4 regions of the Devosia chinhatensis genome follow, and region 2 is predicted to be linked to each of the others. Evidence: predicted binding sites of a transcription regulator. Region 2 holds the regulator's gene; each other region holds the start of a gene.
What was found. Region 2 encodes PhoB, which activates phosphate uptake and scavenging genes when phosphate is short. Its sites were predicted from a motif close to TGTCATNNANCTGTCAT; they were not measured.
Positions count from the first base shown of each region.

Region 1: a site for PhoB is predicted at 4,709-4,725, ahead of VE26_RS03525 (NAD-glutamate dehydrogenase). Genes of this name have one in related genera too.
Region 3: a site for PhoB is predicted at 1,691-1,707, ahead of VE26_RS14100 (DUF2794 domain-containing protein). Genes of this name have one in related genera too.
Region 4: a site for PhoB is predicted at 2,989-3,005, ahead of VE26_RS17505 (YdcH family protein). Genes of this name have one in related genera too.

Region 1 is NZ_JZEY01000054.1:717,283-724,384, forward strand. It holds gene VE26_RS03525 (NAD-glutamate dehydrogenase) at 1-4,612, opposite strand, end outside; gene VE26_RS03530 (DUF6894 family protein) at 4,950-5,228, opposite strand; gene VE26_RS03535 (flavin reductase family protein) at 5,314-5,853, opposite strand; gene VE26_RS03540 (superoxide dismutase) at 5,970-6,572, opposite strand; gene VE26_RS03545 (helix-turn-helix transcriptional regulator) at 6,723-7,102, shown strand, end outside.
Region 2 is NZ_JZEY01000054.1:2,035,086-2,042,187, forward strand. It holds gene pstA (phosphate ABC transporter permease PstA) at 1-125, shown strand, start outside; gene pstB (phosphate ABC transporter ATP-binding protein PstB) at 200-973, shown strand; gene phoU (phosphate signaling complex protein PhoU) at 994-1,704, shown strand; gene phoB (phosphate regulon transcriptional regulator PhoB) at 1,891-2,592, shown strand; gene VE26_RS09825 (alpha/beta fold hydrolase) at 2,703-3,566, shown strand; gene chrA (chromate efflux transporter) at 3,623-5,023, opposite strand; gene VE26_RS09835 (DUF1428 domain-containing protein) at 5,167-5,607, shown strand; gene VE26_RS09840 (isopenicillin N synthase family dioxygenase) at 5,613-6,611, opposite strand; gene VE26_RS09845 (ABC transporter ATP-binding protein) at 7,063-7,102, shown strand, end outside.
Region 3 is NZ_JZEY01000061.1:769,239-776,340, forward strand. It holds gene VE26_RS14085 (Bax inhibitor-1/YccA family protein) at 1-190, shown strand, start outside; gene VE26_RS14090 (GNAT family N-acetyltransferase) at 293-790, shown strand; gene VE26_RS14095 (P-loop nucleotide/nucleoside kinase family protein) at 790-1,257, shown strand; gene VE26_RS14100 (DUF2794 domain-containing protein) at 1,291-1,674, opposite strand; gene VE26_RS14105 (DUF1223 domain-containing protein) at 1,958-2,707, opposite strand; gene acnA (aconitate hydratase AcnA) at 2,832-5,585, opposite strand; gene ccmA (heme ABC exporter ATP-binding protein CcmA) at 5,740-6,366, shown strand; gene ccmB (heme exporter protein CcmB) at 6,363-7,028, shown strand; gene VE26_RS14125 (heme ABC transporter permease) at 7,038-7,102, shown strand, end outside.
Region 4 is NZ_JZEY01000061.1:360,992-368,093, reverse strand. It holds gene VE26_RS12150 (L,D-transpeptidase family protein) at 1-147, opposite strand, end outside; gene VE26_RS12145 (outer membrane protein) at 311-979, opposite strand; gene VE26_RS12140 (sigma-54-dependent transcriptional regulator) at 1,080-2,564, opposite strand; gene VE26_RS17505 (YdcH family protein) at 2,778-2,954, opposite strand; gene VE26_RS12135 (YdcH family protein) at 3,109-3,324, shown strand; gene purE (5-(carboxyamino)imidazole ribonucleotide mutase) at 3,398-3,889, shown strand; gene VE26_RS12125 (5-(carboxyamino)imidazole ribonucleotide synthase) at 3,894-4,979, shown strand; gene VE26_RS12120 (alpha/beta fold hydrolase) at 4,986-5,678, opposite strand; gene rpsU (30S ribosomal protein S21) at 5,891-6,151, shown strand; gene VE26_RS12110 (multidrug effflux MFS transporter) at 6,201-7,102, opposite strand, start outside.

The sequences.
Region 1 (7,102 bases), 1.3 Mb from region 2:
GCCCGCCTTCGGTGAGGTCGCGCACCGACGCCACCGTCCGGCTGACCTCGATATCCCGTTGCGCCACGAAGGCGTCGACGGAACCGGCTGCCAGCGCATCCGCTGCCAGGTCGCGCAGCGCCCGCATGACATTGGCCATGGCCCGGTCGAGCGCCATGCGGTCGAACCGGTCGCTCAGCACGATGCTGCGTCCGCCCTCGATCACGCGGAACAGGTCGAACAGCCCGGCAATGCCGAAATAGGCCCGGGCTGCCGCCTCCACACTGGTCGCGGCGCGCTCGGCCACCAGCACAATGTCGCTGCTATGACCAATGAAGGGCAACTCGCCGATCCTCTCCGCCAGGGCGCGCGACAGCCCCATCCGTTCCAGATCGTCGATGCGGGCCTGCAATTCCGCCTTCTGCTCGATTGGCAGCAGGTCGTCGGCCAGGCGCAATTGCTCGACGCCGCTCCGGTGCCGCGCCACCAGCTCCCCCAGCCCCTCGCGAATGGCGGTATTGCGCAGGAACCACAATGTTTCCTGGCGTAGCAGCGCCTCGACCTGCCCATAAAGCGCCAGCTGTGCCGCTCCAGGCACTTTGCCGTCCAGCGCGTCGAGCCCGTCCAGCATCGGCGCCAGACCATATGCGTCACGCACGGCCGCATAGGCCAGCGCGACTTCACCCGCACTGGCGCTGGTCGCCGCCGTCAATTCGCTGACATAGGCCGGTCCACCCGAATTGATCATGGCATTGGCCAGGACGGTCGCGATGATTTCCCGCCGGAGACGGTGCTGCTCAACGGCGTCGGGATAGGTTTCGTGCAGCGTCTCGGGGAAATAGCGGAATAATTCGCCCCCCAGATAGGGATCGTCGATGGCCGTGCCCGCCAGCAGATCGTCGAACACCGTCAGCTTGGCATAGGCCAGGATCACCGCCAGTTCCGGCCGCGTCAGCGCCTTGCCCTCGGCGGCACGCGCCTCCAGCACGGCGTTGCTGGGCAGGAATTCGACTTTCCGGTCCAAAAGCCCGCGATCTTCCAGCGCCTCGATCAGCGCCCTATGATCCGGCAGTTCGGCAAGGCCTGCCCGCTCGGCCAGCGACAGGGCCAGCGTCTGGAGGTAATTGTTGCGCAGGCAGAGTGCCGCCACTTCCGGCGTCATGCCTGCAAGGAACGCATTTCGCTCTTCCTCTCCCAGCGCGCCCGATAAGACCAGCGGCGACAGCGCGATCTTGATGTTGACCTCGAGGTCGGAGGAATTGACCCCGGCCGAGTTGTCGATGGCGTCGCTGTTGATGCGCCCGCCTTGCAGTGCAAAGGCGATGCGGCCCTTTTGCGTTACGCCCAGATTGGCGCCTTCCCCGATCACCTTGGCCCGCACATCGCCGGCACGGATGCGGATGGCGTCGTTGGCACGGTCGCCCACGGCGCTGTCCTCTTCCTCGGCCGCGCGGATATAGGTGCCGATGCCGCCGAACCAGAGCAGGTCCACCGGCGCGGCCAGGATGGCGCGCATGATCTCGTTGGGCGTGGCCACCTCCTTGTCGAGCTGCAAAGCCGCCCGCATTTCGGGCGACAGCGATACCGATTTCGCCGCCCGCGAAAACACTCCGCCACCGCGCGAGATCAGGCTCCTGTCATAATCCTGCCAGCTCGAGCGGGGCAAGGCGAAGAGACGCTGCCGCTCGGTAAAGCTCTTGGCCGCATCGGGCTCGGGGTCGATGAAGATGTCGCGGTGGTCAAAGGCCGCCACCAGCCGGATCTGCTCGGACAACAGCATGCCATTGCCGAACACGTCCCCGCTCATGTCGCCTACGCCCACGACGCTCACGGGCTCGCGCTGGATGTGGCGATCCATCTCGCGGAAATGCCGCTTGACCGCTTCCCAGCCACCGCGCGCGGTAATGCCCATCTGCTTGTGGTCATATCCCGCCGATCCGCCCGAGGCGAAGGCGTCGCCCAGCCAGAAACCGCGACCGGTGGCAATAGCATTCGCGATATCGGAAAAGCGCGCCGTGCCCTTGTCCGCCGCCACCACGAGATAGGGGTCGTCGCCATCGCGCCGCACCACCTGCGCCGGCGGCACCACAATGCCCTCAACCAGGTTGTCAGTAACGTCCAGCAGCGCGCCGATGAAAATCTTGTAGCTCTCGGTGCCTTCCTCCATGAACGCGTCGCGCGGCATGCCGGCGCTCAGCCGCTTGGGGACGAAACCGCCCTTGGCCCCGACCGGCACGATCACCGCATTCTTGACCTGCTGCGCCTTGACCAGCCCCAGCACTTCGGTGCGGAAATCCTCGGGCCGGTCCGACCACCTGATGCCCCCACGGGCAATGGCGCCGAACCGCAGATGGATGCCCTCGACGCGCGGTGCATAAACCGAAATCTCGCGATAGGGCCGGGGCTCGGCCATGCCCTCGATCCGCGCGCTGTCGAACTTGATGGCCAGCGCCGGGCGCCGCTCGCCATCCGCATCGCGCTGGAAGGCATTGGTGCGCAGCGCCGCCTCGATCAGGTTCTGGAACCGCCGCACGATCGTGTCTTCATCGAGCGAGGTGATCCGCTCCAGCTCGGCCGCAATGGCGGCTCGTGCCGCCTCGGCCCGCTCGGGAATGTCGGCTAGTGCCGGATCGTGCAGCGCGTCGAACAGCGCCACCAGCGCCTTGGCGGCGGCGTTCTGGGTCACCAGCACCCGCGCTACATAGCGCTGGGAATAGGAAATGCCCACCTGCCGCAGATAGCGCGACAGCGCCCGCAGAAAGCTCGCCTGGTGCCAGTCGAGCCCGGCAATGGTGACGAGGCTGTTGAGCTGGTCGGTTTCCGCGCGGCTCTGCCACACGGCCAATAGGCCCGCCTCGATACTGGCGGCGCGCGACAGCACCTCGTCCTGGCTCAGCCCGTTGAGGTCGAGCACCATGTCATGCAGATAGCGTTCGGCCCCGTCGCGCGGCACCACCGTATAGGTCTGCTCGTCGATGACGCGGAAGCCGAAATCCTCCAGCACCGGCACCCGGTCGCTGAGCGGAATGGCGCTGCCATGGTGATAGACCTTGAGGCTCACCCCGCCGCCCGCATCGCGCGGCAGGCCCAGGCGCAGCCCCACCTCGCCGGCCGACAATTCGCGGAATACGTCGATGTCCCGCAGCGCTTCGGCAACCGAATTGCGGCTCTGATAGGCCGGAGAAAACGCCGCACGCCAGTCGCTGATCGCGCCCGGCTCGGGGGCCGCCGCCACCAGCATGTCGGAGAAATCGCGCGTCAGCGCCTCGACATCGGCCTCCAGCACCCGCCGTTCGGGCTGCGGCGTTGGCCCGCCATTGCGCCCGATAATGACGTGCAGGCGCACCAGCTCGCCTTCGGGGAAATTCGGGTAGAACGCCGAGACGCGCCCATCATAGGCGTCTGCCAGATAGCGCGTGATCCGCGCCCGTACCGCTCCGTCATAACGCTCGCGCGGCACATAGACGAGAATGGAGACGAAATTGTCGAACCGGTCGATGCGCGGCAGCACGCGGACGCGCGGCCGGTCGTAGAGGCCCGCAATGGCTTCGGCAAATTCGGCCAGCTGGGGCGTGCCGATCTGGAACAGCTCGTCGCGCGGATAGGCATCGAGCGCGCCCAGCAGCGTCCGGCCGGCATGCCCCAAGGGATCGACGCCCGAACCCCGCATCACCTCGGCGATCTTGCGGCGGATGATCGGCACGTCCGTATGCGGCGCGGCCTGCGCCTGTGCCGTATAAAGTCCCACGACCCGCAACTCGCCCTTGGCGATCCCGTCGGCGCTGAACAGCTTGATGCCCACATAATCCATATGGGTGCGGCGATGGACGCGCGCCCGCATATTGGCCTTGGTCACGAGGAGCGGCTCGTTGCCTTCGGTGAAGGCCACCAATTGCGGCGTGCTCTCGACGAAATCGGGACCGCTGCGCAGCACGCGCACGCTGTCGTCGCGCAGGATGCCGAGACCCGACCCGGCAACCGGGCTGAGCGCGCCGTTTTCCAGCACATAGTCGCGCAGGCCCAGAAATGTGAAATTGTGCGCCAGGAGCCATTCGAGAAAGGCCAGCGCCTCGCCCCCGCTCCGGGCGGGCAGCGTTTGGAGCCCTTCCATGGCGCGGCCGACCCGTTCGAGCATCGGCTGCCAGTCCTGCGTGGCCTGCGCCACCGCGGTCAGCGTCGCCTGCAATTCGGCTTCGAGCGCTGCGATGTCGCCCACCGGATCGCTGTGGATATGCAGCACGCTGATCGCCGCCCCGTCCTCATGGCGCACTTCGCCACCCGAAACGTGCAGCACCGGATGGGCGAAGAGGCGGATCGCCCCGCCCATGCTGCGGAGTGCGGCGAGGGCGCTGTCGACGATGAACGGCATGTCCGGGCAGATGATGTCGAGCACCAGCGCTTCGCCCGGCGCCTGCGCCGGGCTGGCATAGATGCGGGTCTGGTCGAGAGGCCCCTCCAGCAGGCGCTCATGGCTGCGGCACAGCGCGCTGACCAGCGTCTGGGGAGCCTGCCGGACCAGGTCATCGGGGTCGATGGCGGCAATCGCTGCTTTCAGGAACCGCTCCAGGCTCGCCTTGCCCTCCGCTGCCCGCGCGACTTCGTGTGCAAAGCGTTGATCCAGTATTTCGGCCATTCGGGGCTCCTTCGACTCGCTCCCCACTTTAGGCCGGGAAGGTGACGCTTTCCCACCGACTCCTACCGACTTTGGTCTTGGGATAGCAGCACACCATTTCATGAAATCGTCACAATTGGGCAAAGCGTTTCCGGACCAGCCCATCCGTGGGGCGTTTACCTCTTGTTAAACTCTAGTGACGTGGTAGTCTTTAGCGAGGTTCAAACGCAGGTGCATTTATGCCGAAGCTGTCCCAATACGCGTCCTATGCCGCTCTCGCCGCAGCCCTCGTCCTGGGCTTCGTGGTGACGACACATGCGGGGTCTTTCTTCTAGCGTCTTGGTGGTTGCGCCGCACCCTAGTGCAGGCGCGCCGGTTCGATCGGCGTTGCGCCGCCATCGCCCACTTTCGGTCCGGCCCAGAACACCACATACAACAGGTCATGCCCGCTCGCGTCGGTGATTTCGATGGAGCGCGGAGCGTTCATTTCGCCCCCTTCGCCGGCGACACGGTCAATGATCGCGCGCCCCAGCTCGGCGGCCTTTTGTTCGGCGGCGTCGAGGTTGGCGAGATCGCTGCCGGTTTCGTCGCGGATCAGGCCATCATCGGTGCGATAGTGAAAGAAGTAGCGTGGCATCAGACTGTCCCGTGGGCCGGGTGAAACGTCGCAGGGCCGCAAAAGCTGCCGCCTCAATCGTTTCAGTGTGGCACCGGGCAGGGCGTTAGTCGACCCCGTTGAGGCCGGCATAGGCATGGCGATGCCAGAGCAACGGCCGGCGCGACGTATCGGTTTCCGCCTCGATGATGGCGCCGGCAAACAGCACATGGCTGCCGGTTTCCATCGCTCCGATCACCTCGCAATCGAGCACGGTCACGGCGCCGCGCAGATGCGGTTGGCCGGAGGGCCAGGCGTCCCACTTGCCGATGTCGAAGCGCTCGCGCGGGTCCACCTTGCCGGCAAAGGCATCGCCGATGGCCTGCTGGTCATCGGCCAGGGTCGCGAGCGAAAAGCAGCCGGTCTTGGCGATGATGTCGGCCAGCCGGCTGACGATGTCGATCGACACCAGGATCGCCGGCGGCTGCGCGGAAAGCGACAGCACTGACGTCGCGGTGCGCCCGATCCGTTCAGCGCCGCGCTGGGCGGTGACCACATGCACGCTCGACGCGAACCCCGCCATGGCCGCGCGAAATTCCGCGTCGCTCACCGTGGGGTGGCGCAGCGGCCGCATGGCCATGCTGTCGGGAAGATCGAATTCAGGCATAGGCAAAGTCATCGCGTATCGTGGCTTCTCGCGCAAACGGCTTTGCGCGGATTTTTTGAAAAAGACGTCTGGAAAGCGTGAGGCGAGGGCGCTGGATGCCCCCGCCTCGAGCAAAATCAGCCGAGATTGGCTTCGGCAAATTCGTAATTGGCCAGCTTGTCGAGGAAGTTGCTGACATAGTCCGGGCGGCGATTGCGGAAGTCGACATAATAGGAATGCTCCCACACATCGAGGCCCAGCAGCACCTTGCCCTCGCCGGTCGCCAGCGGGTTCGAGCCGTTCGGGGTCTTGGTGGTCTTCAGCTTGCCGTCATCACCCAGCACCAGCCAGGCCCAGCCGGAGCCGAACTGCGTGGTCGCGGCGGTCTTGAAGCTGTCCTTGAACGCGTCGACCGAGCCGAAATCCTCGATGATCTTGGCTTCCAGCCGACCCGGCAGCTTGCCGCCTTCGGGCGACAGGGCCTGCCAGAAATGCACGTGGTTCCAATGCTGCCCGGCATTGTTGAACACCGGCGCCAGATCCGGCTTGCCATTGGCGAAGGCCACGATCTCTTCGAGCGACTTGCCCTGCAGGTCGGCATTCTTGTCCACGAACCCGTTGAGCGCGGTCACATAGGCCTGGTGATGCTTGTCGTGATGCAGCTCGAGCGTTTCCTGGCTCATGCCGCGATCGGCAAGTGCTGCGGCGGAATAGGGCAGGGCGGGAAGGGTGAAGGTCATGATGTCGCTCCTTTCGGGACGGGGTGGACAGGGGAGACCGGATTGTTTAATTTCCAAGTGATGACTTTGAAAACCCTTTCGGCAGATATGTCAAGTTCCGGCTTGGAAAACCTCGCCTGGTCGCCTCGCAACCCGGCGGAGCGCATTCTCATGGCGCTCAAGATGCATGGTGCCTTGTCCTCGGCGGCTTTGGGCGAAAAGCTGGGTACGTCGGGCGAGGCGGCGCGCCAGCAATTGGTGCGCCTGGCCGAGGAGGGCCTGGTTCAGTCGCAAAGCCAGTCCGCTGGCGTTGGCCGCCCCACCCAGCGCTGGAGCCTGACCGAGAGGGCCCAGGCCCGCTTCCCCGATACCCATGCAGCGCTTACCGTGCAGCTGCTCGACATCGTGCGCAGCCAATTGGGCGAAGCCGCGCTTGATCGCATCATCGCCGTGCGCGAGGCCGAAACCCGCCGGGCCTACGAGGCTGCTGTCGCTCCGGCGCCCGATCTGCGCGCCCGCGTGGCTGCCCTCGCCGATTTGCGCTGCCAGGA
Region 2 (7,102 bases):
GCAATGAGAACCGCAATTTCTTCGAGCCGCGCACTTCCGCCGCCATCATGGTGCTGCTGGCTTTCATGATCACTCTCAACGCCATCGCAATCTTCCTGCGATCCCGCCTTGAAAAGCGCGCTTAAGGAGAACCACAATGGATATGCTTGCCGGCAAGGTTAAAGCCCCCAAGAAGACCCTGAGCGCCAATCTGGACCCCATGGACATGATCGAGCCCAATATCCGCCTCACCGCCCGCGACGTCACCGTGCACTACGGCGCCAAGCAGGCCCTGCATGGCATCTCGATCGACATTCCCGACCGCGCCGTCACCGCCTTTATCGGACCCTCGGGCTGCGGCAAGTCGACCTTCCTGCGCTGCATCAACCGCATGAACGACACGATCGAGGGCGCCAAGGTCGGCGGCAAGATCGAGCTCGACGGCCAGGATATCTACGCCAACGATCTCGACGTGGTCGAACTGCGCGCCCGCGTCGGCATGGTGTTCCAGAAACCAAACCCCTTCCCCAAGTCCATCTACGACAACGTCGCCTATGGCCCGCGCATCCACGGTCTGGCCAGAAACAAGACCGATCTCGACGAGATCGTCGTGTCCTCGCTGCGCAAGGCCGGCCTCTTCGAAGAGGTCAAGGATCGCCTGACCGAACCCGGCACCGGCCTTTCCGGCGGCCAGCAGCAGCGTCTTTGCATTGCCCGCGCCATCGCAGTCGGCCCCGAAGTCATTCTCATGGACGAGCCCTGCTCGGCGCTCGACCCCATCGCCACCGCCATTATTGAAGAGCTGATCGACGAGCTGCGCACCAATTACACCATCGTCATCGTCACCCACTCAATGCAGCAGGCCGCCCGCGTCAGCCAGAAGACCGCCTTCTTCCACCTCGGCAACCTCATCGAAAAAGGCGACACCGAGGAAATCTTCACCAACCCGGTGAACAAACAGACCCAGGACTACATCATGGGCCGCATCGGCTAAGCGCGGGAGAGGATCAGAACATGCCAAATACCGGCGCCGAACACATCGTCACGTCCTACAATGAAGAGCTGCTCGCCCTCGCCCAGGCCATTGCCGAAATGGGCGGCCAGGTCGAGGTCGCCATCGAGAACGGCACCCGCGCCTTGCTCAAGCTCGATCGCGAGCTGGCCGATGTCACCATCATTGCCGATCAGCGCATCGACGACATGCAGCGCCGGATCGACGAGATGGCCGTCTCCATGATCGCCCGCCGCCAGCCCATGGCGTCCGACCTGCGGTCGATCATCACCGCCATCCACGTGGCCAATGACCTCGAGCGCATCGGCGACATGGCCAAGCAGCTGGCCCGGCGCTCGCTCAAGCTCGAAGGCATCAGCCTGCAGCCCACCTTCTATAATGGCGTCAAGAACATGACCGCCCTGGTGCTGCGGCAGGTCAAGGACAGCCTCGACGCCTATGGCAACCGCGAGGCGGCCGCCTCCGTCGACGTGTGCAACCGCGATGACGAGGTCGATGCCATGCACACCTCTCTCTTCCGCGAGCTGCTCACCTACATGCTCGAAGATCCGCGCAACATCACCACCTGCACCCATCTGCTCTTCTGCGCCAAGAATCTCGAGCGCATCGGCGACCACGCGACCAACATCGCCGAACGCGCCTATTACCTGGCCACGGGCAAGCAGCTGACCAGCGAGGAACAGCAATTGCGCCGCACGCAGATCAAGGCTTAGCGGGCGGTCCGCGCAGCAGACGAAAGGCTCCAGTGGAGCCTTTCAGGCCGCTAAGGCCATAAGAGCTTGGAACGTCCCGCAAGGCAATTCTCTCCAGTGGAAAGAATTGAGGGAACAAGGCTCGAATGGCGGGAAATAACCACATACACGGCACGCCTACGGCGCCGACCGACGGAGCACGCCCATATGCCCGCGACCATCCTCATCGTCGAAGACGAAGCCGACATCGCCCTCCTTCTCCGCTACAATCTCGAAGCGGAGGGCTTTCGCGTCGTTACCGCCGAAACCGGCGACGAAGCCACCCATGCCATTGCCGAAAAACTCCCCGACCTGATCCTGCTCGACTGGATGCTGCCCGAAATTTCCGGCATCGAGCTCTGCCGCCGCCTGCGCGCCCGCGAGGAAACCAGCCACGTGCCGATCATCATGCTGACCGCTCGTGGCGAGGAAGAAGAGCGCGTGCGCGGCCTCACCACCGGCGCCGACGACTACATGGTCAAGCCCTTCTCCGTCCCCGAGCTGCTGGCGCGCATCCAGTCCCTCCTGCGCCGCGCCAACCCCAACCTCGTCACCGCCGCCCTCAAGGTCGGCGATCTCGAACTCGACCGCACCACTCACCGCGTGCGCCGCGCCAGCCGCGACGTCCATCTCGGCCCCACCGAATACCGTCTGCTCGAATATCTCATGCGCCATCCCGGCCGCGTCTATTCGCGCGAGCAATTGCTCGATGGCGTCTGGGGCAATGACGTCTATGTCGACGAGCGCACTGTCGACGTGCATATCGGCCGCCTCCGCCGCGCGATCAATCGCGGCAAGGAGGTCGACCCGATCCGAACCGTCCGCGGTGCCGGCTACGCCTTCGACGAACGCTTCGCCCAGACAGCCTAGATCGTCTGGGACCACTTGCCGCCGAACTGCCCCAAAGTTGCGCCAAACCGTAATGACTTGAGCCCGTGCCTCCGGCACCCTGTTCGTCTTTCCTTGGAGCGCTCCCGGCAATGATCGAAAAATACGTCCAAAGACCGAATGCGCAGCTCTACACGCAGGCATGGGGTCAGCCGCTGCGCGGCACTATCCTCTTGGCCATGGGCGCCACCGCCTCCTCGGCCTGGTGGCCAATCGCCCTGATCGACGCGCTGGCCGGTGCCGGCTACCAGGTTATCGTCTTCGACCACCGCGACACGGGCCGCTCCACCCTTTTCCCTCCGGGAACCCCACCCTACGACCTCCCCGACCTGGTCGAGGACGTCATCGCCATTCTCGACGCCTATGCGGTCTCGTCCGTCCATCTCGTGGGCATGTCTTTGGGCGGTCTGGTGGCGCAGATCGTCACCCTCCAGCATCCCGGCCGCGTCGCGACCCTCACCGTCTTTGCCGGCGAGCCGCTGAACAGCGCCTATGATGGCGAGGGCATGCCGCCTGAGATCATGGAGCATTTCTCCGGCATGGCCACGCTCGACTGGAGCCGTCGCGAAGATGTCACCCAATTCCTGCTGCGCATTGCCGAGCTGAGTGCCGCCCCCGATCGCCCCTTTGACCGGCATGCGGCGCTTGAGCGCATCGGCCGCGAGCTGGACCATACATCCGCCATCCAGAGCGCCTTCAATCACGCCATGCTGGAAGGCAAGATCGACCCGGGCCTCCACGCCGCCGACATCACCCGGCCGACCTTGGTCATCCATGGCGCGGGCGATCCGCTCATCTCGGTCGCCGCAGCGAAAAAGACTCACGAGCTGATCCCCAACGCAAGACTGACCGTGCTCGAAAAGGTCGGGCACGAAATCACCCCCGCCGAAATCCCCACGCTCTCCCAGGCGATCCTCGGTTTCATTCGCAGCGCTCCGACCGTGCAAAGAGCCTAGAACGCAGGGAATTCACCGGGTTCCGCCATCCAAGGCCGAGATATGCTGAACCGCGTTTAGGCCAGGCCCGCAACGTGCAAGGCGAGGCCGGCGATAGCGCAGCCGGCCAGCACTTTGACCGGGCCGAGCTTGAAGCGAAAGACAGCGACAATCGCGGCGAGCGCCAAGGCCGCCGCTGCCGGATTGATCGACGTGAAGACCGGCACGTCGAGATCGAGCCCGAAGCCGCCAATCGTGCGGACCTCAGCAAAGATCACATGCAGGCCGAACCAGACGGCAAGATTGAGGATGACGCCAACCACGGCTGCGGTGATGGCCGTCAAAGCCGCCGACAATACCTGATTGTCGCGCAGCCGCTCGATGAAGGGCGCGCCGAGGAAAATCCACAGGAAACAGGGCATGAACGTGACCCAGGTGGTCAAAAGCCCGCCCAATGTGCCCGCCACCAGGGGCGAGAGCCCGTTCGCATCGCGAAAGGCGCCCATGAAGCCGACGAATTGGGTGACCATGATCAAGGGACCCGGCGTGGTCTCGGCCATGCCCAGCCCGTCGAGCATCTCACCCGGCGCCAGCCAGCCGAAATTCTGCACTGCTTCCTGGGCGACATAGGCCAGCACGGCATAGGCGCCTCCGAATGTCACCACGGCCATGACGCTGAAAAATCCGGCAATCTGCGCGAAGACATTGGCCGGTCCGAACAGCGCGAACAGCAGGGCCACAGGGGCCAGCCAGAAGATCAGAAAAACGGCCGAGATCCGGAAGGCCCAGCCTCGATTGACCTGGGTGTGCTCGGGCGATTCTTCGCCAAGCAGCGTGTCGGCGTCATCGACCTCTGCCTGCCCGACCTTGCCGTGGCCACCACCACCCTGGAAGGCGGGCAGGCCCTGACGCGCCCCGATAAACCCGATCAGCCCGGCAGCCAGGATGATTAGCGGGAACGGCACGCCGAAAACGAAGATCGCGACGAAGGAAGCAGCGGCGATCCCCATCATCGCGGTGTTTTTCAGCGCCCGCGACCCGATGCGGATCACTGCTTGGACGACGATGGCCAGCACAGCCGCCTTGAGCCCGAAGAACAGCGCCTCGATCGGGCCGACATCGCCGTAAAGCGCATAGATCCAGCTTAACCCCATGATCGCGACCATGCCGGGCAGCACGAACAGCACACCGGCGATCAGCCCGCCAAGCGTGCGATGCATCAGCCAGCCGATATAGACGGCCAGCTGCATCGCCTCCGGACCGGGCAGCAGCATGCAGAAATTGAGCGCATGGAGGAACCGCTTCTCCCCCAGCCAGCGCTGTTCTTCGACGAGAATGCGATGCATGAGCGCAATCTGCCCGGCAGGGCCGCCAAAGCTGAGAAGGCCGATGCGGGCCCAGATGCGAATAGCCTCGCTCAGGGTGGGATAGTCACGGTCCTGCATCCGTCTGCCTTCATGTCTTAGCGGACCAGCCATGGATTGGTGGGTCGCCCCAGCGTTAGCCGCATGGTCGCTTTCGATGCAAGCACGGGATTGGGATGGCCTGCCCCCGCCGGCTATGAATTGCCATGGGCGCCGCAATGATCCATCCTTCGGCGCGTACACGATCGAGACACATAATGCCCTTTCATGACATTACGATTGTGCCGGTGCGCACCGAGCGCAAGGCAGCCTATCTCGCATTCTCCGCCCGCATCGCCGAGATCTACCGGGAGCATGGCGCGCTGCGTGTGCTCGATTGCTGGCAGTCCGAGGAGGCGAGCGACGACGCCGATTTCCATGCAGCCGATGCGATGGACGATTATGCCCCGGCCAGCCTTCCCAACATGAAAAGGCTGGCCGGAGCCGATGCCGCGGAGACCGTGGTGGTTTCGGTGATCGAGTGGCCAAGCCGAGAGATACGCGACCGGGCCGTCAAGACTGTCGCCACTGACCCCCGGATAGTGGCCACCATGAGCGAGGAACCGGTTTTCGACGGGGGGCGGGTAATCGCTGGCGGCTTCGAGGTCGCGCTTGATCTGCCGGGGCCCGGGGCAGAAAGCCCGGACACCGGCGACTAGCGCTCTCAGAGGCGGTTGGCAGCGATGCGCTGCTGCAGGTAATCATGGGCCGTGATCGGCTCGTACTTGCCGCCCGGCCCCTTGATGATCGCATCCTTGTTGGCCTGGCAGAAGAAGGGCAGCGAATAGCGCGGCCCCAGATATTCATGCGCGGCCGGCATGCGCACCCGGTGCAGCGTGGACAGAAGCTGGTCGTCGCTCCAGCGCATCAGCATGTCGCCGATATTGCAGGTGACCACCCCAGCCTTGGGCTCCACGTCGGTCCAGGCCAGTTCCCCGTCCGATTCCTTGCCCGGGCAAAGCTGCAATCCGCCTTGGCCGACACGCTGGTGCAGCAGGGTCAGGCAATCGAAATCGGTATGCGCACCGGCGCGCCAACCCTTGAAGTCGTCGGGTTTGGCATTTTCCATGGGCAGATAATGGATGAGCCGAAGCGTGCTCTGATATTCGGGCGACAGCGGGTCATGGGCATCGGTAAAGAAGTCCGGTTCGAAACCGAGCTTCATGGCAAAACAGGAGAGAACCTGCATCCCCAAGGCCCAATTGGCCCGCTCGAACGCCAGCATCGTAGCCTTGAACCCGGCCAGTTCGGAACCCCTTGGCCACAGGCCCGCCATGCGCGGCGTGGTGATCTGGTAGGATTCCTTGTTGTCGGCCGTGCCGGTCGAGGGGCGCACCTGCGCCTTGTATTCCCATCCGGCATTGGTGCCCTTGCCCAGCGGGTATTGCGCCTTGGTCTCTTCGGGCAGATCGAAGAATTTTGCCGTCATGTCGAAGGCGGCATCGATCTGGCTTTGCGGAATGCCGTGATTGATCAGCTGGAAAAACCCGATCCGGGTGGCCGCATCCCAGAGCTGGTCGGCGATCTCGCCCTTGCGATTGTCGAAATCGCTCATGTCGATCTGCGGAACGTCGCGATGCATGACGGTGCCGACACCGCCAATGCCCTTTTCCTTGTTAAGTTCGGCCAAGCCATATTCGGCTGCCGCTGCCTGTGCTGTCATGATTGTCTCCATTGGAAATGTATGTGCTGGAGCAATGACCGGACGCCTGGGGCGTCTGACTGCTTCTACTCCGAAGGCGCCATAGGCTAGTGCGAGCCTTTGGCTTTGGCCGATCCGGCATCCTTCTCCGCGGGCGCTGGCGACTGGCAGGGCCGCAGGGCGCATGTGGCGCAGTCACGCGCACAGAGGGATTTTCCGGCTTCGGAAGCATTGAGAAGGTCCATCCGCATGGGATTTCGGTCCTTTCAGCGTTGGTTCACGGCGATCTGCCGAACCGACAGGCCCACACTGAACCCGATGTGCGCTGCGCATCCAGCGTCAAATTCAGCGCCAGGCGTTGCCTTTCGGGCAACAGCGATACGTTGCGTAAAACGCAACGCCCGGGACGAATATTGACGCTTGTTGCGCCGATCCCAGGGGCTAGGCTTCACCCGTCAACCCGGAGGCCTTAATGCCGGAACTTCCATCCATTATTCGTTTCGATGGCGTCA
Region 3 (7,102 bases), on a different contig from region 2:
CTCGGTGGTCGGCGTGCTGATCTTCACTGGCCTCACCGCCTATGACACGCAGCGCATCAAGGAAAGCTATGCTGACCATTATGGTGCTGACGTCATGGCCAAGAACGCCATCATGGGCGCGCTGAGCCTCTACCTGAACTTCATCAACCTGTTCATGATGCTCCTGCGCCTTTTCGGCAACCGCGAGTAATATGCAAGAAGGCTTGATGGTCCGATCAAACAATTTGGTTGGACGATCTTTGGGACCGCAGCTTACAAGAGCTGCGGTCCTTTCTTTTGCCCGACGCGATTCATGTCCGACACCATTCTGCGCGCCTTCTCCTGGTCCGATATTCCGGCAATCACCCGCATTTATCGGCACTATGTCGATAACACCGCCATCACCTTCGACACCGAAGCCCCTGGCGAAGAAGCGATAGCCGAGAAATATGCCGGCCTGCAGAAGCTGGGCCATCCCCTGATCATCGCCGAGCGCGACAACAAGGTGATCGGCTACGCCTATGCCAGCTTCTACCGCCCCCGCGCCGCTTATCGCTTCACCTGCGAAGATTCGATCTATCTCGACCCCCAAGAGACGGGCAAAGGCCTCGGACGGGTCATGCTGACCGAGCTGCTGGTCCAGTCCAAGGCCTTCGGCTTCAAGCAGATGCTGGCCGTCATCACTGCCGACACCGCCAATTCCATCGCAATTCACGAAAAATTCGGCTTCGAGCGCGTCGGCTATTATTCCGCCGTCGGCTACAAGTTCGACCGCTGGCATGACATCGTGCACCTGCAAAAGGCGCTCTGATGGCCGTTCTCCACCTCATGGTGGGATTGCCCGGCTCGGGCAAGACGACGCGGGCCAAGGCCCTGGCCGAACAGACCGGCGCCCTGCGGCTGACGCCGGACGAATGGCAAACCCGGCTGTTCGACGACGACATGCACCATCCAGACCATGACAGGCGTCACGATGCCATCGAGGCGCTGATGTGGGACGTGGCGGCAATCGTGCTCAAGCAGGGCGGCGAGGTCATTCTCGATTTCGGCTTCTGGAGCCGGGCCGAGCGGCAGAACTTCGCGCAGCGGGCCGCCGCTTTGGGCGCGCAATGCCGGATCGATTATGAAGCCACATCGCTGGCCGAACTGGAGCGACGGGTTCTCGCCCGCAACCAGGCCATGCAAGAAGGCCATTTCGTCATTCCGCTCGAAAACCTGCGGGACTGGGCAAAGCTGTTCGAAGCCCCAGATGACCGGGAATTGGCAGGCAATTTCTAGCGCTACATCCGTGTCGCGGACGAGCGAAAAAGCTCAACTCACCACCACCAGATCTGGATCGAGCACGCGCAGCACCTGAGCAAGATCATGCCCACGCTTGAGGATCATTCCTTGCTGGTTGGTCACCATGTACATGCCCTGCTTGTTCCGCAGCTTGGGATTCTTCTCGACCACATAGAGCGGACGTTCCGACACGCGGGCATAGATCGAAAACAGCGCTCTGTCCTTGAGGAAATCCATGGCGTAGTCGCGCCATTCGCCGCAGCCCACCTTGCGCCCATAGACCGCCAGAATCTGCGTAAGCTCGCGACGGTCAAAAGCGATGACCAATGGCGCGGGGCCTTGAGGATGCGCAGCTGACTGGCCTCCATGCACCACCGAAAGGGAATTGCGAATATCGTTACCGGGACCTGGCACGCGGCCTCAATCGTTTCGTCGTCACCCTGTCATGATCGACCCATTTCCTGAGGCTGGCAAGGGGTGCAAATAACCCCACTTTCGCCATACACCCTCCCTCTTGACGCCTGAATACCTCGGTAGGATTTCAATCATTGCCTCCCATGGTCGGCAGGCAGACAAAAATGAGCTTCCAAACCTGATGTCTTCTGCTGGCCGTTTGATATTGAGTTGACCAGAGTCATATACCCGCTCCTTCCCCCGAGGAGCGGGTTTTTTTGTGATTGTAGCAGGTATGATGCGATCAGAACTCGTAGACGCCCGCGCCCAGGATCGGTCCGGGAAGGCCGTTGCGCTCGTTCTGCACCAGAACCGCGAAGCCGGTATTGCCAGGCCTCGTATTGGGCAGGGCGGTAAGGGGCAGCTTGATCTGGGCACCGGTCTCGGCTTCCCACATGCCCAGGATCTGCCGATCGGTCACGACCTGGGTATAGGCCATCTTTTTGCCCGCATTTTCACCCGCATCGATGGCCACGTCGGCGCGAACGAGATAGCGCACCAGCCAGATATTGGCGTCCCCCAGGTCAGCATCGGGCGGGATCGTCACAGCCAGCATGTCGCCATGTCGCTGCAAGGCCACTTCCAGCGGCAATTGCGCGGATGCCATCGCATCCTGAACGGCATCGCGCTTCGATCCCACGACGCCTTCGGAGCCGTTCACCACCATCTGCGGCGTATAAATGCGCGTCGATCCCCAGCTTTTGGCATAGGACCGCTGCCGGTCGGAAAAGGCTTTGTCGCCGAATGTGTCTTCCCAGCCGATATAGTCCCAGTAATCGACGTGATAGGCCAGAGCCACCACATCGTCGCGCTCGGCAAGGCTGTTGAGGAGGGCATCGGCCGGAGGGCATTGCGAACAGCCTTGGCTCGTGAACAGCTCGACCACCGCCCGGGCCGGCGCCGGACGTGACTCGGCACCAGGCGCCCCGGCAAGGGCTAGGGAGATCGAAAGGCTGGACAGGAAACCGAGGGCAAGGCGAAAAAACATGGTCATGGTTGTAAGCCGCACACTCCCCGCCTGCCTAGTCAAAACCGGGTGAGAGGGTAAAAACGCTGTCGGCCAAAGAAAAATGGCGGCCCGGAGGCCGCCATTGGTATTTTCCGTAGGACGCGAGCCCTTATGCGGCGACCAGGCTCCGCAGCACATAATGCAGGATGCCACCATTGCGGAAATAATCGAGTTCGTTGGCCGTATCGATGCGGCAGCGGGTTTCGACATTGAGCACCGAGCCATCGGCGCGGGTGATCTTGACGGTAACCATGGCGCGCGGCTCGATGGTCTCGACGCCCGAAATATCGATCGTCTCGGTGCCGTCCAGGCCCAGGCTCTGCCAGCTCTCGCCATCCTTGAACTGCAGCGGGATGACGCCCATGCCCACCAGATTGGAGCGGTGGATGCGTTCGAAGCTCTGCGCGATGACGGCTTTTACGCCGAGCAGGTTCGTACCCTTCGCTGCCCAGTCGCGACTGGAGCCGGTGCCATATTCCTTGCCGGCAAAGATCACCAGCGGGGTATTCTGCGCCTGGTAAGCCATCGCCGCATCGTAGATCGGCATCTGCTCGCCCGACGGACCCTTGGTGAAGCCGCCTTCGACTCCATCAAGCATCATGTTCTTGATGCGGATATTGGCGAAGGTGCCGCGCATCATCACTTCATGATTGCCGCGGCGGGCGCCGTAGGAGTTGAAGTCCTTGGGCGCAACCTGACGTTCGGTCAGATACTGGCCTGCTGGAGTGCCGGCCTTGAACGAACCAGCCGGCGAGATGTGGTCAGTGGTGATGGAATCGAGGAACAAGGCCAGGACGCGTGCCGAGACCACGTCGGTCACAGGCTTGGGCTCGATGGTCAGGTCTTCGAAATAGGGCGGGTTCTGTACATAGGTAGACGAGGAGTTCCAGCCATAGGTCTCGCTGCCCTCTACTGCGATACCCTGCCAGTGCTCGTCGCCCTTGAACACGTCCGAATAGCGCGAGCGGAACATCTCGGCCGTCACGTGCTGACGCACGATCTCTGCAACCTCATGGTTGGTCGGCCAGATGTCCTTCAGATAGACCGGCTTGCCATCCTTGCCCGTGCCCAGCGGCTGGGTGGTGATGTCGACATTGAGCGTGCCGAGCAGCGCATAGGCCACGACCAGCGGCGGGGAAGCAAGATAGTTTGCCCGCACGTCCGGGTTCACGCGGCCTTCGAAATTGCGGTTGCCCGACAGCACCGATGCAGCAACCAGCTTGTTCTCGTTGATGGTGTCGGAAATGGCCTGCGGCAGCGGGCCGGAATTGCCGATACACGTCGTGCAGCCATAGCCCACGAGATTGAAGCCGATGGCGTCGAGATCGTCCTGGAGACCGGCGGCAGTGAGGTAATCGGTGACGACCTGCGAGCCGGGCGCGAGCGAAGTCTTGACCCAGGGCTTGGAAGTGAGGCCGAGGGCGCGGGCCTTGCGAGCCACAAGACCGGCAGCGACCAGCACGGAGGGATTGGACGTGTTGGTGCACGAGGTGATGGCGGCGATCACCACCGAGCCATCGGTGATGTGATAGTCGGCCCCTTTGACAATATAGGCCGCCTCTTCGGGAATATCGTGCACGCCGTTGGCGCCTTCATCCACGAAGCGGCTTTCCTGCTTGTCGGTGGGCAGGCGGGTACGCTCGATGCGCCCGCCGCTCAGCTCGGGCAATGCCGCATCGAAGGCGCGGGTCACGTCCTTGAGCGCGACACGGTCCTGGGGACGCTTGGGGCCCGAGAGCGACGGTACGACGGTGGAAAGATCGAGTTCGAGCGTCGAGGTGAAGACCGGGTCCTCGCTGTCGGAGGTGCGGAACATGCCCTGCGCCTTGGAATAGGCTTCCACCAGTGCTACGCGATCGGCGTCGCGACCTGTAGTGGCCAGGAATTTCAGCGTATCGGCATCGACGGGGAAATAGCCGCAGGTGGCACCATATTCGGGGGCCATGTTGGCAATGGTCGCCTGGTCTTCGAGGCTGAGATAGTCGAGGCCCGGACCGTAGAATTCGACGAACTTGCCGACAACGCCCTTCTTGCGCAGCATTTCGGTGACGGTCAGCACGAGATCGGTGGCAGTGATGCCTTCGTTGATCTTGCCGGTGAGCTTGAAGCCGACGACTTCGGGAATCAGCATGGTGACCGGCTGGCCGAGCATGGCCGCCTCGGCCTCGATGCCGCCCACGCCCCAGCCCAGAACGGCCATGCCGTTGACCATGGTGGTGTGCGAGTCGGTGCCCACCAGCGTATCGGGATAGGCGACAATCTCGCCGTTCTCTTCCTTGGTCCAGACGGTCTGGGCCAGGTATTCCAGGTTCACCTGGTGGCAGATGCCGGTGCCCGGGGGCACGACACGGAAATTGTCGAAGGCCGACTGGCCCCAGCGCAGGAATTCATAGCGCTCGCCATTGCGCTCATATTCGAGCTCGACATTCTGGTTGAAGGCCATCGGCGTGCCGAAATTGTCGACCATCACCGAGTGGTCAATGACCAGATCGACCGGAACCAACGGATTGATTTTCTGCGGATTGGCGCCGAGCTTGGCCGTTGCGTCGCGCATGGCGGCAAGGTCGACCACGGCGGGAACGCCGGTGAAATCCTGCATCAGCACGCGCGCGGGGCGATACTGGATTTCATATTCGGACGTGCGGGAAACCAGCCATTCGGCGATCGCCTGGATGTCTTCCTTCTTGACCGTCCGGTTATCCTCGAAGCGCAGAAGGTTCTCGAGCACCACCTTCATCGAGCTGGGCAGCCGGGAAACACCGGCAAGGCCATTCTTTTCCGCTTCGACAATGGAATAATAGGTGTAGGTCTTGCCACCGACAGTGAGCGTCGATTTGGATTTGAAGCTGTCTATCTGTGTCACGATGCTCCGCCCTTCTTGCTGCTGACGCGGTGATCCGGGCGTTTGGGGCCGCCGAATTTGCGCGTTTTCTGGAATGAGTCCAATTCCCTTGGGCTTATAGTCAATCGAACAGGCCCTTGCCAGTACGACCATGGGTTCAATACGAGAAGGGGCCATGACACTACGGCAAGTCTTTCCAGCAATTTCCCTCACGACCCGAGCCCTGTGCGTCGGTCGCGGCGAGCAGGTTCTGGCCCCCGCGCTCGCGCTCAATGTCCGGCCCGGCACCGGGCTTTTGCTGCGGGGCCCCAATGGCGCAGGCAAATCCACACTGCTGCTTACCCTCGCAGGTCTCCTGCCCCCCTTGGAGGGCGCTGTTTCCTACGAAGGCCATGATCCCGAAACCGGACCCGTGCAGCATTATTGCGGCCACCGCAACGGCGTCCGCCCGCGGCTTGGGGTGATCGAAACCCTCGACTTCTGGGCCGCACTCAACGGACGTACGGGCCTGGCTCCTGCGGCGGCCTTGGCGCGGGTCGGTCTGGAAAGCACGGCTCTGCTCGATGCCGGATATCTCTCGGCAGGCCAGCAAAGGCGCCTCGCACTTGCCAGGCTATTGGTGTCACGCCGACCGATATGGCTTCTCGACGAGCCCAGCGCCGCGCTTGACAACCAAGGCCAGGCGGTACTGGCAAGCCTACTTTCCGAGCATCTGGAAGACGGGGGCCTTGCCATCATCGCCACCCACGATGAGATCGCCGTTCCCGGACTGGCGACACTGATGCTGGGAGCCCGGCAATGAATGGCTTTTCGGGAACGCTGCACCGCGAATTGAGGCTGGCCTTGGCGGGCAGCGGGGAAATCCTCACCTTGCTGCTGTTTTTCGTCATTACCGGCGCCCTGGTGCCCTTCGCCATCGGACCCGATAAGGTCCTGCTCGCCCGGATTGCGCCCGGCATTGTCTGGATTGCCGCATTCCTCTCCATGCTGATGGGACTTGAAAAGCTGTTTCGACCTGACCGTGAGGACGGCACCCTGGCGCTCTACCGCCTCGGCGAGCTCCCGCTCTGGGCTGTCATTGCCGCAAAAGTGATCGTGCATTGGCTCACCACTGCCCTTCCCCTCCTGCTCGCAACGCCCTTTCTTGCATTGATCCTCGCCATGGACATGGAGAGCTTTTGGAGAACCTTGTTGTCGCTGCTGCTCGGCACCCCCGCGCTGGCCGCCTTCGGCACCTTCGGCGCGGCGGTAACCGTAGCGATCCGGCGCGGCGGGCTGCTTGCACCGATCCTCATCGCGCCGCTCTGCGTGCCGGTTCTGATCTTCGGCGTCGGCGCGATTTCGCCGATGGGCGGGCCCGATCAGGCCGGCGCCGCCCTGCTCTTCCTTGCGGCACTCAGTCTCATCTCGGTGAGCCTGGCTCCCTTTGCGGCTTCACTTGCGATAGATTGGGGGGAAGAGTAGAGCCGCACCATGACAATCGACACCACACCCAAAATGCGCTGGTGGGACCGGCTGGCCCATCCCGGCCAGTTCAT
Region 4 (7,102 bases), on a different contig from region 2:
GCCCGCCTTGATGACGCGGGCGATCTCCGTCCGGGGCGGTGCGATGACCACACGACTGGCTTCGAGGCTGGCCACGGCCTGTTGCGCCAAACTGGGCTGCACCAGAAGGGTGGACGCGAGAAGGGCGATCGCCACGAGCTTGTTCATTGCTGCTCCTTGTTGCACGGAGACCTAGGCGACTGGCTTTCGGGCCCTTCTGCTGGCCGCGCAACATCTGTGCTCAATAAACTGCAAACCTTAACGGGAGCAATTGCTCGCAGTTTTGTGAAACCGGTGTGTGGCGCGGCTGCAACGCCGCGCCACACCTCAACTAGAACTTGTAGTTCACGCCAGCGCGGATGACGCCGAAGCGCTGGCCGACTTCGCGGGCGCCGCTGGGCAGCAGATTGTAGTTCTGGTTGCCCAGGTCGACATAGAGATATTCGGCCTTGAGCGAGAGATTGGCCGTTGCCTGTGCCTCAAGGCCTACGCCAGCGGTCCAGCCGAAATGGTTGGCGACCTGAGTGGAGGAAATACCGGTATCTTCGGTGACCGACCCGCGGCCATAGGCGACGCCGACGGTGCCGTAAGGCATGACCTGACCGATCGGGACACCGGCGCGGGCGCGCAATGTGCCGAACATGTCGGTGCGGGCCGTGAAGGTGCCGCCGGCCAGGGGCTCGGAATAGCCGATATTGGCCCATTGCAGGTCGGCTTCACCGCCCAGGACGAAACCGCCCATATCCATGTTGTAGCCGGCCTGGGCGCCCAAGCTCCAGCCGTTGGAATTGTTCGAATTGCTCACAATGGCCGGGCTGGTCGTCGTGGTGCCCCAGCCGTGCCCGCCCGAGACACCGGCGTAAAAGCCTGTCCACTGCGCCGCGGCCACCGGCGAATAGAGATTGGACGAGTTGTTGCCGGCGTTCCAGTTGAGATCGGCAGCTTGGGCGAAGGAAGTGAAGGTGAGTGCGGCTAGGAGCGCAATGCCTGTACGCAGCATGATGGCCTCGCGGTTAATAATCTCGCTCAAAATCGAAGCAAGAGATTAAGACTGCGGTAACGAACAAGGTTAACGGCGCATATGCCGATCACAATTGCGCTTACGCCGCGTCGTTAATCAGTCCTTCGGCCAGTCCATATTCGTGCAGCTTGCGGTAAAGCGTCGACCGGCCGATGCCAAGCGCCCGGGCTACCCGCGACATGCGTCCGCCATGATGGGCGATGGCGAACTCGATGGCCGCCCGTTCGATCGCTGCAAGCGCCTGCAATTGTCCGCTATCGTCGAGAAAGCGGTCGGGCCGACCGGGGACAACGGGCTCCAGACGCGTGCGGGGCGGGGATGCGTCGATATGGATCGGTGCCGGAGGAACGGGCAGTTCCTCGATGCTGCGCAAGACTTCCTCGCGGCCGGCAGCCTGAGCTGCGATCTGGGGGAAGTCCTGCACTTCAAGGAAGGCGCCATCGGTGAGAACAATTGCACGATAGACAGCGTTCTCGAGCTGACGCACATTGCCCGGCCAGTCATAGGCCTGCAGCAGGTCCATGGCGGCCATCGATATTCCAAGTACGCGCTTGCCGGCCTCGGCCGAGAAGCGGGCAACGAAATGGTCGGTCAGCGCCTTGAGGTCCTCCTTGCGCTCGCGCAGGGGCGGCACATAGATGGGAAAGACGTTGAGCCGATAGAACAGGTCCTCTCGAAACTCGCCACTCTTGGCCAGGTTCAACAGGCGGCGATTGGTCGCCGAAACGACCCGCACATTGACCTTCTCCGGACGCGCGGCGCCGACCGGCTCGATTTCTCCATCCTGAAGCGCCCGCAGGAGTTTCACCTGCACCTCGGGGGGCAATTCGCCCACTTCATCGAGAAAAAGCGTGCCGCCATGAGCCTCGGTAAACTTGCCGGCCTGGTCGGCATGCGCACCGGTAAATGCCCCCTTCTTGTGACCGAACAGTACAGATTCCACGAGGTTGGGCGGGATGGCGCCGCAATTGACGGCGACAAAAGGCTTTCCAGCGCGGTCGCCGGTGCCCTGGATGATCCGGGCGACCAATTCCTTGCCGGTGCCGGTTTCGCCTTCGATCAGTACCGGGATCGTGCTGCGCGCCGCCTTGGTGCATAGTGTCAGGACACGGGCCATGGCCGGCGCTGCAGCGATCATGTCGGCGCGGGTAAAGGTGCCCGAGCGCCGCGCATGCTCAGCACGAATGGCGGTTTCCAGCGCCTCGAGCTTCATGGCATTGCGCAGGGAAATGATCAGACGTTCGGGTGCAACCGGTTTGACGAAGTAATCCGCGGCGCCCTGGCGCATGGCTGAGATTACCGTCTCGAGCGAGGCATTGGCCGTCTGGATGATGACCGGTGTGGTCAGCCCCTCCTTGCGCATCACCTCCATAACGCCCATCCCGTCGAGATCGGGCATTACGAGATCGAGGATCATCGCGCCGATGGTGGGGTCGTCGCGCAGGATCGAGAGGGCCTGTTCCCCGCCGGTGGCCGTCAGCGGCTTGAAGCCTGCGCGGTTAGCGACTTCGGCAGTGAGCCGCAATTGCACCGGATCGTCATCCACCACCAGAACGCGCGTCATAAATACCCCAAGTCCCACTAGGCCGGCCACGAATCGTGTGTGCCGTTTTGGGAAGACGATGCCGGGAGCGCCTTAAGAGGGTGTTAATATTGATGAATTGTTCGCGGCGGTGCCGGGCCCGGCCTGCAGGCAAACCTTAACGCCAGGCATGAAAAAAGGGTCGCGGCTCGCGCCGTGACCCTCCAGAACGTGGATGAATTGTTGTCGCGGCGTCTATTGCCGCGTCTCGCTCTGGAGCTTGTAGAGTTCGTCCTTCACTTCGAGTTTCCGGCGCTTGAGCGCGGAAACCATCAGGTCGTCGGCGAGGCGATTCTGGGTTTCTGCCTGAATCTGCCGGTCCAGTTCCATATGGCGCCGTTCGAGCGCTGCGATGTGGCCTTCAGTCGTCATTAAAAACTCCTTTCAGGGTGTTGGACGGGGGTATCGTCACAAATCTTTCACGCTTTGTCGACGGCGTTCGGATGGCGATTGAAAATCAGATGCAAAACAGTCCGTGATCGGTTAACCAAGGGTATGATTGTCACGTGACCATCCCCGGTACCCGATGCTGCCGCTCGACAAGGAACAGGAAGCCCAATTGGGCCTGGAACTGGCCACAAAACGCCAGGAACACGCGGATCTCGACGCGGCAATCCATACTTTGGGTCAGTCGCAATTGGCGGACCGGATGCTTATCCAGCGGCTCAAGAAGCGCAAGCTGACGCTCAAGGACCGCATCGTCCAGCTGGAAAATATTCTGCTGCCGGACATCATCGCCTAGCTGCCTTGCGCCTTGTTTTGTGGCCGGAATTAGGCTAGTTGCGCGCTTTGCGGAGCGCGACGGGGGAATCGCCATGCTCAAGCCAGCTGTTGCCATCGTCATGGGCAGTCAATCGGACTGGCCGACCATGCGATTGGCCGCCGAAACCCTGGAAAGCCTGGAAATCGAATACGAAGCGCGCATTGTCTCGGCGCATCGGACGCCCGAGCGCATGGTCGATTTTGCCACCAATGCCAAGACCGAAGGCGTCCAGGTGATCATCGCCGGAGCGGGCGGTGCCGCCCACTTGCCGGGCATGATCGCTGCCATGACCACCCTTCCGGTGTTTGGCGTGCCGGTGCGCTCGAAGGCTCTCAATGGGATGGATAGCCTTTATTCCATCGTGCAGATGCCTGGGGGCATTCCCGTCGGCACGCTGGCTATCGGCGAGCCGGGGGCCATCAACGCGGCCCTTCTGGCTGCGGCCGTGCTGGCGCTCAGCGATGAGGATCTCGCCGACCGCCTCGAGGCCCATCGCGCGCGCCAGACCCAATCCGTACCCCAGTTTCCGTCCGATCTCGAGTAGTCCCTTGACCGAACCAACCGCACCCCTTGCTCCCGGCTCCACCATCGGCATCCTGGGCGGGGGGCAGCTTGGGCGCATGTTGGCGCTTGCCGCAGCCAGGCTCGGCCTCAAAAGCCATATCTATTGCCCGGATGCGCAAAGCCCGGCCTTCGACGTCACCCCGCTCAAGACCATTGCGGCCTATGACGATGCCGAGGCATTGAGAGTCTTTGCCGGCCAAGTGGACGTCGTCACCTACGAATTCGAGAATGTCCCCGCCGCCACGGCTGAAATCCTGGCGGGCCTCAAGCCGCTGCGTCCGGGCGCCAATGCGCTCGCCATCTCGCAGGACAGGCTGGCCGAGAAGACCTTCCTGGCCTCCAAGAACATTCCCGTAGCGCCTTATCGGGCCGTGCAGAGCCTTGAGGACCTGCATGCGGCCGTCGCCGCGCTTGGCCTGCCTGCGGTGCTCAAGACCACGCGGCTCGGCTATGACGGAAAGGGGCAGCGGGTGCTGCGCGCGCCGGAGGACGTCGAAGCAGCCTTCGCTCAATTGCAGCCTCATCCGTTGGTTCTTGAAGGTTTCGTGCCCTTCGAAAAGGAAATCTCGGTGGTGGTGGCGCGGGGACTGGACGGTACCGTGCGTGCCTTCGACGCCGCCGAGAACGTCCACCGGTACCACATCCTGCATACCAGCACAGTGCCCGCGGCGATCCCCCCCGGCGTCGAAAAGCACGCCGCCATGCTGGCCAAGGTCATTGTGGTGGCGCTCGATTATGTCGGCGTTTTGGGCGTGGAATTCTTCGTCCTGGGCGGGGACCGGCCGACGCTGATGGTCAATGAGATCGCGCCGCGCGTGCACAATTCAGGGCACTGGACCGAGGCCGTGTGCCTCACCGACCAGTTCGAGCAGCATATCCGCGCCATTGCAGGCTGGCCGCTAGGCGATCCGCAGCGCATGGCCGATGTGGTGATGCAAAACCTGATCGGCGATGACGTCGACGTTGTGCCCGGCGGCATCGATGGCGATACCCAGCCGCACCTCTATGGCAAGGCGGAGGCACGACCCGGCCGCAAGATGGGCCATATCAACCGCATCGTGCGAAGCTAGCAGCGTTCAGCGCGCCAGCCAGTCGCGCATCGCGGCGATCACCGGAGCCGGATTTTCCATCGTCGGGAGATGCGCCGCATCCGGGAAGGTGACCAGCTCCGCCTGCGGGATGAGGCGCGCCATTTCCTCGGCCAGCTCGGGGGGCGTCATCTTGTCGAGCGCGCCTACCCCCACCAAGGTCGGCACAGCAATGTCCTCGAGATAGGGAAGGGAATCGATCCTGCCAATAATCGCCCTCTGCTGGCGGATATAGACATTGCCGCCGACGCGTTCGGACATGGCCTGCACCTCTTCGGCAAGGGCTGTGCCCAGATGGTGGGAGGCCACAAGGCTGCCCAGAAGGCCGCGCGACACGCCGATGAACTTGCCCTGTCCGATCATCTCGATGCCCTTGCGCCGGGTTTCCCGCCGCTCTTCGGTGTCGGCCCGAGCCGAGGTGTCGAGCAAGGCAAGGTGGGTGACCCGCTCGGGCGCCTGCCGCATGATTTCGAGCGCCACATAGCCGCCCATGGAAAGTCCTGCCAGTGCGAAGCGTGGAGGCGCAGCGGCAAGGGTCCGTGCGGCCATCTCGGCGATGGTCTCGTCGAGCCTGAGGTCTGCGACCATTGGGGCAATCGTGTCAGCCAACCCGTCGATAACATCGCGCCAGAGGCGGGCGTCGCAGATGAGACCGGGAAGAAAGACGAGGGGCGTATGCATGGCCAACTCCGCTTGGGCTTGCAGAACTGGTAAAACGACACGGCCAAACCGGCAAGACAGGCACTTTTCCACCGGGCAAGTGTGGACAGGCAGGGATTCTTGGGCTATAGACCCCGCCACGGTGACCGGCTCGGCTGGTCGGCGGAGTGGCTTTTTTGGTTGCTTCGCTTTCATCCAAACAATTTGCCAAGCTTTGAAAGGGCGGTTGACCTTTGCAAGTAGTCGTTCGCGATAACAATGTTGACCAGGCGCTGCGCGCACTGAAGAAGAAGCTGCAGCGCGAAGGCGTCTTCCGCGAGATGAAGCTGCGCAATTATTACGAGAAGCCTTCTGAGAAGAAGGCTCGCCAGAAGGCCGAGGCCGTTCGTCGCGCCCGCAAGCTGGCTCGCAAGCGCGCACAGCGCGAAGGCGGCATCGCTGCTGCACCGAGCCGTCCGGCTCCGGGTCGCGCCGCTGCAGGCGCCCGCAGCTAAGGCTGTCGATTGCTATTTTGAAGAACGCCGTCCTTCGGGGCGGCGTTTTTTATTGCCTGCTCTTGCGCCAGCGATCCAGCATCGCCACGGCAATCGTCAGCATGGCGACGAAGGGTAATTGCAGCACAAGGGCCGTACGGGCATCGGCAAAGAGCGTTCCGGCGGCCAGCGAGCCCAGAAAGCCCCCACCGACCTGGAAGAAGCCGCTCATTGCCCCCGCCGCCCCGGCAATGGCGCCGAAGCCAGCCATGGCTGCCGTCGTGGCGCTGGGGCTGATGAAGGCCAGGCCCAGCATCCAGATGCCGACCGGCGCCATGATGGCAAGAATGGAGAGCGGATACAGGCGCGGCAGGATGCCGAAGGCCAGCCCGCTGAGGGCCAGAAGGACGAGTGCGATAGTGACCAGTCTGTCGCCAGCTATACGGGTCGAGAGATAGCCCGTGACCAGATTGCCCAGAATAAACGCAGCGGTCTGTACCAGCATGGCCATGGCGAACTGAAATGGTGTGAGGCCCAGTTCGTCGATGAGAATGAATGGCAGTAGTGCGGTAAAGCCGTGAAAGCCCGAAAAGGTCAGACAGAGCAGCAGAGCTGGAAAGACGAAGTCGGGCGCCATCAGCAGGCGTCGGTAATTGCCCAGAATGACGCGCAGATTGATGGGCTGTCGGTTTTCCGGGGGAAGCGTCTCGCGCGCGCTGGTGCCGAGAAGCGCAAGGATGGCGAGGCCGAACCCGGCCATGACCACGAACATCAGATGCCATGACCCGAACAACAGGATGACGCTGCCCAGGGTCGGCGCCACGGCTGGCGTCACGGTCAGGATCAGATTGACCATTGTCAGAATGCGAATGGCCTGGCTGCCAACGAACTGGTCGCGAACCATCGCCCGCGACAGCGCGACCCCTGCCGACACACCGAAGCCCTGCACGAACCGGCCGAGGAACAGAACTT